2 regions of the Kitasatospora sp. NPDC056273 genome follow, and region 2 is predicted to be linked to the other one. Evidence: riboswitches for the same ligand, from Rfam matches in the RefSeq annotation. Region 2 holds a riboswitch; the other holds the start of a gene.

Region 1 (4,955 bases), on a different contig from region 2:
GCGGCGCGGCGGCGGCCACCCGGTTCAGCGCGACCGAGGAGAAGCTCATGATCCGGGCGGACGGGCGGTCGCCCTCCCGGATCGCGCCGATCTTGAACCGCTCCAGGGTCCGCAGCAGCTCGGCCTCCACCCGGCCGCGGAAGCGCACCGGGTGCTTGGTCTCGATCGCCAGGTCCACCGGGCGGCCGCACTCCACCACCAGCTCCAGCAGCCGCTCCAGCCGCAGCACGCCGCGCAGCTCCGGGTCGGTGCTGGGGCGGCCGGTCTTCCAGGCGCCGAAGTCGTACGCCTCCAGCTCGGCGAGGGTCATGGCCGAAACGGTGCCCCGGCCGTTGGAGACCCGGCCGATCCGGCGGTCGTGCACGCAGACCAGCGCGCCGTCGGCGGTGACCCGGACGTCGCACTCCAGCGCGTCCGCGCCCTCGTCGAGCGCGCGCCGGTAGGCCGCGAGGGTGTGCTCGGGCAGGGCGTGGGAGGAACCGCGGTGGGCGATCACCTGGACGGGCGGCACGGTGCGCGCCGCCGCCGAGGACAGGTCTGGGCTGGTCACAGGCCCAACGATAGGCGGCGGAGGTGAAGCGCGGACAAAGACGGCCCCAACCTGTGGGGCCGTCTGCGCACCTGCGGGGCCCGCTCGGGCCCCGCTCCCTCCGCTCCGTCAGCCCCGGACGGCGCGGCGGCCGAGCGGGGTGAGCGCCCAGGTGGCCAGGGCCGGCACCAGGAAGGCGAACAGCGAGGCCGAGGTCCACTCCTGCGGGGTGAAGTGCAGCGCCTCCTGGGCGGAGGTCCAGAAGTCCGTCCACCAGCCCGCGACCTTGGTCGGCGCGATGAACTGGTAGACCGCGAAGCCCAGGGCCCACGGCAGCAGCATCAGCCAGCGGGACGGCGCGTCGGCGGAGAGGTTCCAGCCGCGCCGGCCGGCGCCGAGGAAGTAGTCCACCACGAGCACCGCCAGCAGCGGCACGAACACCGAGCCGATCAGGCCGAGGAAGCCGTAGTAGGTGTCGGTGAACTCGTCGATCTGCAGCGCCAGCACGGTGATCAGCACGCCGATCGCGCCGGAGAGCACCCGGCGGTCCACCTTCGGCAGCAGGTTCTGCACCGACATCGCGGTCGAGTACACGTTGGCGAAGGACTGGTCCGTCTCGCGCAGCACCAGCACCAGCAGGAACAGCCAGCCGGCCCAGACCCCGAGGAAGGAGTCGAAGATCCGGTTCGGGTCGCCGTCCGACTGCAGCAGCGCCATCAGGCCGAGCACGTAGCACCAGACCTGGGCGACCGTGTAGCCGGAGAAGCTGCCCCAGAACGCCGAGCGCGGGGTGCGCGAGTGCCGGGTGTAGTCGGCGGCCAGCGGCACGAAGGAGACCGACACCGCGATCATCGCGTCGGTGGCGCCGAGGAAGCCGTGCCAGTTGCCCGCGCCCGGGTCCGGCACGCCCTGGCGGCCCAACTGGACGGTGAAGTACACCATCGCCACCGCGACCGCCCCGGCCACGAAGCGGCGCAGCACCGCGATCGAGCCCAGCGGCCAGATGGTCAGGGCGGTGGTCAGCGCGCCCGCGAGCAGGACGAACAGCCAGCGGTAGCCGGTGGTGTGCGCGACGGTCTGCGCGCCCGCCGAGATGGTCAGCAGCTCGAAGACGCCCCAGCCGATGCACTGCACGATGTTCAGCACCGTCGGCAGGTACGACAGCCGGGTGCCGAACAGCCCGCGCAGGTTCGCCATCGCGGGGGCGCCGGTGCGGGCGCCGATCAGCGCGGCCACGGCGAGCATCGCGGTGCCGACCGCCGTACCGATCGTGATCGCGGTCACCGCGGCGGCCAGCGACAGCTCGCTGCCGGGGGCGCCGAGCACGGTGGCGGCGGTGGAGAAGCCGATCAGGCTGACGCCCAGGTTCATCCAGAGCGCGAAGTGGTCCCGGAAGCGCAGCGTGCGCGGCGGTTCGGTGTCCAGGACCAGGGGCGCTTCGACGTGCTCGGCGCGTTCCAGGAGGGCGGTCGCGCCCGGCGCGGGGGCGTTCGCGCCGGAGTCGGAGGCGTTCGTACCCGAAGAAGAGGATGGCGAAGCAGGCGGCATGGCCGATACTCCCTACGCCGGCATTACCCGGACAGGTTCCGGCGGTCAGCGCCCCCTCGAACGTCCGTCACTCGTGTGGCGTACGGTCGACATGCGCACTCTCAGCCTGGTGGGTCCAAGCTCCCGCGTGTCAGTTTGGAGCGCCAGGCTAACCGGCGCGGGTGCCGACGCCCAAGGCCGAGGGCGGGGCGGTCCGCATCGCGGACGCCCGACGGGGAGGGGAGCCCCGGCCGTCGGTACGGGTGCCGGAGCCGGTGTCAGCGCCGCTGTGGGTGCTGACGCCAGCGCCGGTGTCGGTGCCGGCTAAGGATTCTTATGAGTTCTTCAGAGGGGTCCTTACGGCAAACGAATCGACAGTGCGAAAAACTATGGTCCTTGGTTCTGCCAGCTATGGAGGTCGTCCGTGAGCACCGAGCGCGAGGTTGGGCCCACCGGGCCGCAGGGGGAGCAGCCCGCCGGGCCGGGGGCGGCCGAGTCCGCTGCCGCGGGCCCCGCTCAGGGCGGGCACAACCCGACCATGGCGTTCCGGCGGGTGCCCGAGCCGGAGGCGGGCGCGGTCGAGGCCGCCGCCGCCGAGGCGGCGCCGTCCGCCGACGCCGTTCCGGCCGAGGAGGTCCCGGCCGGGGGTGGGCACAAGCCCACCGTCGCCTTCACCAAGGTGCCCGCACCGGAGGCACCCGCCGAGCCCGTGGCACCCGCCGCACCCGCCGCACCCGCCGTCGAGGAGCCGGCCGTCGACCCGGCCACCGGCTACATCGACGCGCCGCCGCCGGTCCTGCCGCCCGTTCCGCCCGCCCCGGTGGCCGCCGCACCCGCCGCCCCGGCCCTGCCGCCGGCCGGCAACCCGTACGCCACCCCGACCCACGGCGTCCCCGCCGCCGGCGCGCACGAGGGGTACGGCGCCGCTCCGGCCGCGCCCGCCGCCCCCGCCGCGCACGGCCACCACCCCTTCGGGGCCGGCCAGCCGCTCGGCGGCTGGGGCCCCACCCACGACTCCACCTCCGGCGGCGCCGGCTACCCCGGCGGCCCGGCCGGCCCGCACGGCTACCCGGCGGAGTACCCCGGCGGTCCGGGCGGCCCCGGCGGCCCGCGCAAGAAGCGCGGCGGCCTGGTCGCCCTGATCGCGGCCGTCGCGCTGGTCGCCGGTGTGGCCGGCGGCGCGCTCGGCGTGTCCGTCTCCGACAGTTCCGACCGCAGGAGCTCCGCGAACGACCACCGCAGCACCACCGTCCAGGCCAGCGACACCCAGAAGAACGAGCCCGTCCCCGGCTCGATCGCCGCCATCGCGCAGAAGGCGCTGCCCAGCGTCGTCACCATCAAGGCGCAGGGCAACGGCGAGTCGGGCACCGGCACCGGCTTCGTCTTCGACACCGAGGGCCACATCCTCACCAACAACCACGTCGTCGCGCCGACCCTCAGCGGCGGCAAACTGACCGTCAAGTTCGCCGACGGCAGCTCCTACAGCGCCTCGGTGCTCGGCCACGCCGAGGGCTACGACGTCGCCGTGGTCAAGATCGACAACCCGCCCAAGAGCAAGCTGGCCCCGCTGCCGCTGGCCGACTCCGACAAGGTCAACGTCGGCGACGCCACCGTCGCGATCGGTGCGCCGTACGGCCTGGAGTCCACCGTCACCAGCGGCATCATCAGCGCCAAGGACCGCCCGGTGGCCTCCGGCGACGACACCGGCTCGCAGGCCTCGTACATGAACGCCCTGCAGACCGATGCCTCCATCAACCCCGGCAACTCCGGCGGCCCGCTGCTCGACTCCGGCGGCGCGGTGATCGGCATCAACTCGGCGATCCAGTCCAACGCCTCCGCCAACGGCCGGGCCGGCAGCATCGGCCTGGGCTTCGCCATCCCGATCAACCAGGCCAAGTGGGTCGCGGACACCCTGATCAAGACCGGCAAGCCGGTCTACGCCAAGCTCGACGTGCTGCGCAACGACGACTACAAGGGCGACGGCGCGCAGATCCAGACCAAGGACATCCAGGGCCAGCCCGCCGTCACCCCCGGCGGCGCGGCCGACAAGGCCGGCCTCAAGCCGGGCGACGTCATCACCAAGCTCGGCGGCGTCCCGATCGACAACGGCCCCGCCCTGGTCAGCCGGATCTGGACGCACAAGCCCGGCGAGACCGTCGACGTCGAGTACACCCGCAACGGCCAGACCCTCAACACCAAGGTCACTCTCGGCCAGCGCGAGGGCGACCAGCCGTAACCCCCGCCCGCACCGAAACGTGTGCACCGAACCCCGCCGGACCCGTTAGGCTGACCTCCGCCTGGAGAGCTGCCCGAGCGGCCTAAGGGAACAGTCTTGAAAACTGTCGTGCGGTGACCCCGTACCGTGGGTTCGAATCCCACGCTCTCCGCCGGTAGGAGAACCACCTGCTCAGGGCGGGTGCCGAGACCACTCGGCACCCGCCCTCGGTGTTTCCCGGGCCACGGGCGGGGGCGGGGGTTGACCCTGACACGGTGGCAGGGGGTGGAGTGGTCGCACCATGTTGAACATCGGAGACTTCGCCAGCCACGGCCGGGTGTCGGTGCGGATGCTGCGCCACTACGACGCGATCGGGCTGCTGCGGCCCGCCCGGGTGGACCCGGTCAGCGGCTACCGCTTCTACGAGGCGTCCCAACTGGCCCGGCTCAACCGGGTGATCGCGCTCAAGGAGCTCGGCTTCACCCTGCAGCAGGTGCGGTCCGTCCTGGACGAGCGGGTGGACGCGGCCGAGCTGCGCGGGATGCTGCGGCTGCGGCGGGCCCAGCTCGCCGCGGCGATCGCGGCCGACGAGCTGCGGCTGGCCCGGGTGGAGGCGAGGCTCCGGACGATCGAGAGCGAGGGGACCATGTCCGTGCGGGATGTCGTGGTGAAGCCGGTGCCGTC
Region 2 (4,955 bases):
GTGTTGGCGGCGCTGACGGAGGCCACCAGCTCGGCGAGGGTGGTCGTGGCGGGCACCCGGCGGGGCTCGCCGTTGACGGTCAGGGCGATCTCGGCCGGGGCGGCCGGGTTCGGGGCGTCCTCGTTCACGGCGTTCTCGTCTGGGGCGTTCTCGGTCAGGGCGATCTCGGTCATGCGGAGGCCTTCGCGACGGGGGATTCGGAGGAGAACCGGGTGGGGGTGAACGGCCTTGCGAGCTCGGGGACTTCACCGGTGACCAGGTACTCGGAGACCAGGTCGGCGGTCACCGGGGTGAGCAGCACGCCGTTGCGGTAGTGGCCGGTGGAGGCGACCAGCCCGGGCAGCGGGGTCGGGCCCAGCAGCGGGGCGTTGTCCGGCGAGCCGGGGCGCAGCCCGGCCGAGGTCTCGCGCAGCGGGAGTTCGGTGATGCCCGGGACCAACTCGTGGGCGTCCCGCAGGAGTTCGTACACCCCGCCGGCGGTGACGGTGGTGTCGTAGCCCTGCTCCTCGGTGGTCGCGCCGACGACCAGTTCGCCGTTCTCCCGGGGGACCAGGTACAGGTGCCGGCCGCGGACCACGGCGCGGACGTTGCGGGAGAGGAACGGCCGGTAGGCCTCCGGCACGTGCAGCCGCAGCACCTGCCCCTTCACCGGGCGGATCGCGGGCAGCACCCCCTCGGGCAGACCGGGCAGCCGGTGGCTGTGCGGGCCGGCGGCGAGCACGACCTGGTCGGCGGTCACCGTCTCGTCGGTGCTCAGTCGGGCGCCGGTCGCGCGGCCGTCCTCGACCAGCAGCTCGACGGCCTCGGCGCGGTGCAGCAGGACGCCCGCGCGCCCGCAGGCCGCGACCAGGGCGGTGAGCAGGCGCCGGGGGTCCACCTGGTGGTCGTCCGCGGCGTGCAGGGCGCCGCGGACGGCGGGGGCCAGCATCGGCTCCAGCCTGCGGGCCTCCCGGCCGGTCAGCCAGGTCGAGTCCAGGCCCAGCCGCTGGTGGAAGGCGTACAGCTCGCGCAGTTCCTCGCGGTCGTCGGAGTCCAGCGCGACGGCGATCGTGCCGCAGCGGCGGTAGCCGGTGTCCAGGCCGCCGCTCGCCTCGGAGAGTTCGGCGGCGAAGGCCTCGTACCGCTCGTTCGAGGCCATCCCGAGGCGCAGCAGCGGCTCCTCGCCGTACTGGAGCTCGGTGACCGGGGCGAGCATCCCGGCCGCGACCCCGGCGGCCCCGCCGCCGTGGGCGGGGTCGACCACGATCACGTTCCGCGCCCCGCGCCGCGCGGTGCGCCAGGCGACGGCGAGGCCGATGACGCCCCCGCCGATCACCAGCACGTCGGCATGGGTGCCTGATGGCAAGCGTGACAAGGCTGCTCTTCTCCCTTCGCCGGTATGACCCGGATCAGGTTCGGACGGTCGCAGGCCGTGTCAGCCCGCCTCTCAGCCCGGTCCGCCGGGCTCCCGTGTGGTCCTCCCACCTTAACGCCGGGGGTCGGCCCGGCCGAAGGCCCGTACGCGGGGCGGATGGCCCGGAGGCCGCCGCGTCGCGCTGAGTACAGTGGCGGGCGTGGCAGAGCTGAGCGGAACGGATCGGGTGGTCGTCGTCGGAGCCGGGCTGGCCGGGGCGCAGTGCGCCCTCAAGCTGCGGCAGGGCGGCCGGCAGGGGCGGATCACGCTGGTCGGCGAGGAGCCGCACGCGCCGTACGACCGGCCGCCGCTCTCCAAGGACGTGCTGCTCGGCAAGGCCGACTCCACGGCCCTGGACATCGACTACGGGCAGCTCGGCATCGAGCTGCTCACCGGCCGCCGCGCCACCGGCCTCACCCCCGGCGTGCTGCACACCGACGGCGGCGACCTCCCGTACGGCTCGCTGGTGATCGCCACCGGTGCCGTGCCGCGCGCCCTGCCCGGCGCCGAGCGGGCGCACCTGCTGCACACCCTGGACGACGCCCTGGCGCTGCGCGCGCTGCTGCGCCCCGGGCTGCGGCTGGTGCTGGTCGGCGCGGGCTGGATCGGCGCCGAGGTGTCCACCGCGGCCCGCGCGGCGGGCTGCGAGGTGACGGTGGTCGAGGCCGGTCCGGCGCCGCTGCCCGGCGCGCTGCCGACGGAGCTCGGCTCGGCGATGGCCGCCTGGTACGCCGACGCCGGGGTCGAGCTGCGCTGCGGGGTCGGCGTGGCCGCCGTCGAGCCCGGCGCGGTGCTGCTGGCGGACGGCTCGCACCTGCCCGCCGACGAGGTGGTGGTCGGCATCGGGGCCCGCCCCGCGACCGGCTGGCTGGCCGGCTCCGGGGTCGAGCTGGACGCGACCGGCGCCGTCGTGGTGGACGGGCGGCTGCGCACCTCGGTGCCCGGGGTCTTCGCGGCCGGCGACTGCGTCAGCTACCCCTCGGCCCGGGCCGGCGCCCGGCTGGCCGTCCAGCACTGGGACCACGCGCTGCGGTCCGGCGAGGCGGTGGCCGCCGCCGTCCTGGGCGCGGACGCGCCGGCCTACGACCCGGTGCCGTACTTCTGGTCCGAGCAGTTCGGGCGGATGGTCCAGTACGCCGGCCGGCACGCCGAGGGCGACGAGCTGGTCCGGCGCGGCGACCCGCGGGGCGCCGACTGGTCGGTGCTCTGGCTGCGCGACGGCGTGCCGAGCGCGCTGCTGACCGTCGACCGGCCGCGCGACCTGGCCCAGGGGCGGCGGCTGATCGAGCGCGGCACCGCGCTGGACCCGGCCCGGGCGGCCGACCCCGCGGTACCGCTGAAGGCGGCCGTCGCGGGGTAGGCGCGGGGCAGGTCTGGTGCGCGGTGGGCCGCGGAGGTGGCAGTCTGGTGGCGTGAGTGAGATCGAAAGCAAGATTGAATCCCTGGTCACCGACTGGATGTACCTGCCCGACATCTCGGAGCAGTGGGGGGTCCGGGTCACCGAGGTGCGTGACCTGGTCAAGAACGGCGGCCTGATCGCCGTCCGGCGCGGCCCCAACAAGTCGCTGCAGGTCCCGGCCGCGTTCATCGACGGCCCGGGCCTGGTCAAGCACCTGTCCGGCACCCTGACCGTCCTGCGGGACTGCGGGTACAACGACGCGGAGATCCTGGAGTGGCTCTTCACCGAGGACCCGTCGCTGCCCGGCAGCCCGATCCAGGCGCTGCGGGAGAACCGCGGCACCGAGGTGAAGCGCCGCGCCCAGGCGATGCTGATCTGATGGCGGCGGACACGCCGCGCGCCGGGCTCGCCGACGCCCGGCTGTACCTGTGCACCGACGCCCGCCGGGAGCAGGGCGACCTCGCCGAGTTCCTGGACGCGGCGCTGGCGGGCGGGGTGGACATCGTCCAGCTGCGCGACAAGGGCCTGGAGGCCAGGCAGGAGCTGGAGGCCCTGGAGGTCTTCGCCGACGCCTGCCGCCGGCACGGCAAGCTGCTGGCCGTCAACGACCGCGCCGACGTCGCCCACGCGGCCCGGCCGGACGTGCTGCACCTCGGCCAGGACGACCTGCCGGTGCCGGCCGCCCGGGCGATCCTCGGCGAGGACGTGCTGATCGGCCGCTCCTGCCACGCCGAGTCCGAGGTGGACGCGGCGATCGCCGAGCCCGGGGTGGACTACTTCTGCACCGGCCCGGTCTGGCCGACCCCGACCAAGCCGGGCCGCCCGGCCCCGGGCCTCGGCCTGGTCTCGTACGCGGCGAAGCAGGACACCGACCGGCCGTGGTTCGCGATCGGCGGGATCGACCTCGGCAACCTGGACGAGGTGCTCGCCGCCGGTGCCCGCCGGGTCGTCGTGGTGCGGGCCGTCACGGCCGCGGCGGACCCCCGGGCGGCCGCCGCCGAGCTGTCCCGCCGGGTGCGCGCCGCGCTCTGAGCCTCCCGGATCCCGATAGGACCCGCAGGACCCGCAGGACCGGCCCGGGGCCGTCGCCGCCCGTCAGTGCGTTCAGTACTTGCGGACGGTGGCGGCCTCGGCCAGTGCCAGCAGCACCGTACGGGCCCGCTCGTCGGCGAGCGGCGCCGCCTCCAGCGCGGCCAGCGACTGCCGCATCAGCTCCTCGATCCGGCGCTCCACCAGCTCCGGCGCCCCGCTGCGGGCGACCAGCCCGCGCAGTTCGGCGACCTCCGGGGCCGCCAGGTCCGGCGCGCCCAGCCGCTCGTCCAGGTGCCGGGCGTCGGCGGCCGGCAGGCCCCGCATCGCGTGCGCGACCAGCAGGGTGCGCTTGCCCTCGCGCAGGTCGTCCCCGGCCGGCTTGCCGGTGACCGCCGGGTCCCCGAAGACGCCGAGCAGGTCGTCGCGCAGCTGGAAGGCCTCGCCCAGCGGCAGCCCGAACGCCCCGTACGCCTCGACCAGCTCCGGCCCGGCGCCGGCCAGCAGCGCGCCCACCTGGAGCGGCCGCTCGATGGTGTACTTCGCGGACTTGTAGTGCAGGACGGTCTGCGCCCGCTCCAGCGCGCCCTCGTCCGTCGAATCGCCGGCCACCGGCTCCAGCACGTCCAGGTACTGGCCGAGCATGACCTCGGTGCGCATCAGGTCGAACACCGGCTTGGCGGCGAGCACGGCGGCGGGCTCCAGGCCGGAGCGCAGGAACAGCTCGTCGCACCAGATCAGCAGCAGGTCGCCGAGCAGCACCGCGGCCGAGGCGCCGTACTGCTCGCGGTCGCCGCGCCAGCCGCTGTCGCGGTGCAGCGCCTCGAAGCGGCGGTGGACCGAGGGCAGGCCGCGGCGGGTGTCGCTGCGGTCCATCAGGTCGTCGTGGACGAGGGCGCTGGCCTGGAGCAGCTCCAAGGCGGCGGCCGCGTTGGCGATCGCCTCGCCGGTCGCGCCTGCGGCCGGGCCGCCGGCGCCGCGCCAGCCCCAGTAGCAGAAGCCCGGGCGCAGCCGCTTGCCGCCGTCCAGCAGGAAGTCGCGCAGCGCGTCGGCGGCGGGGGCCAGCTGGGGCGAGATCTTGTCGAGGAGCACGGACTGGCCGTCCATGAACGCGGCGAGCGCCGCGTTGACACG

The links. Region 2 has a riboswitch for thiamine pyrophosphate ahead of thiO (glycine oxidase ThiO). Riboswitches for the same ligand answer to the same signal wherever they lie in the genome.
Region 1: linked by a shared signal. The riboswitch ahead of ACFCY1_RS17435 (cytosine permease) and the one ahead of thiO (glycine oxidase ThiO) in region 2 are both predicted to bind thiamine pyrophosphate.

What each region holds. Positions count from the first base shown of each region.
Region 1 is NZ_JBHJSJ010000016.1:165,116-170,070, forward strand. Features, by position in the region: gene ACFCY1_RS17430 (glycerophosphodiester phosphodiesterase) at 1-550, opposite strand, end outside; gene ACFCY1_RS17435 (cytosine permease) at 659-2,077, opposite strand; TPP riboswitch at 2,070-2,214, opposite strand; gene ACFCY1_RS17440 (S1C family serine protease) at 2,481-4,292, shown strand; tRNA gene ACFCY1_RS17445 (tRNA-Ser) at 4,356-4,443, shown strand; gene ACFCY1_RS17450 (MerR family transcriptional regulator) at 4,573-4,955, shown strand, end outside.
Region 2 is NZ_JBHJSJ010000075.1:7,414-12,368, reverse strand. Features, by position in the region: gene thiS (sulfur carrier protein ThiS) at 1-173, opposite strand, end outside; gene thiO (glycine oxidase ThiO) at 170-1,345, opposite strand; TPP riboswitch at 1,349-1,461, opposite strand; gene ACFCY1_RS37655 (NAD(P)/FAD-dependent oxidoreductase) at 1,545-2,753, shown strand; gene ACFCY1_RS37650 (Rv2175c family DNA-binding protein) at 2,806-3,171, shown strand; gene thiE (thiamine phosphate synthase) at 3,171-3,824, shown strand; gene ACFCY1_RS37640 (polyprenyl synthetase family protein) at 3,897-4,955, opposite strand, start outside.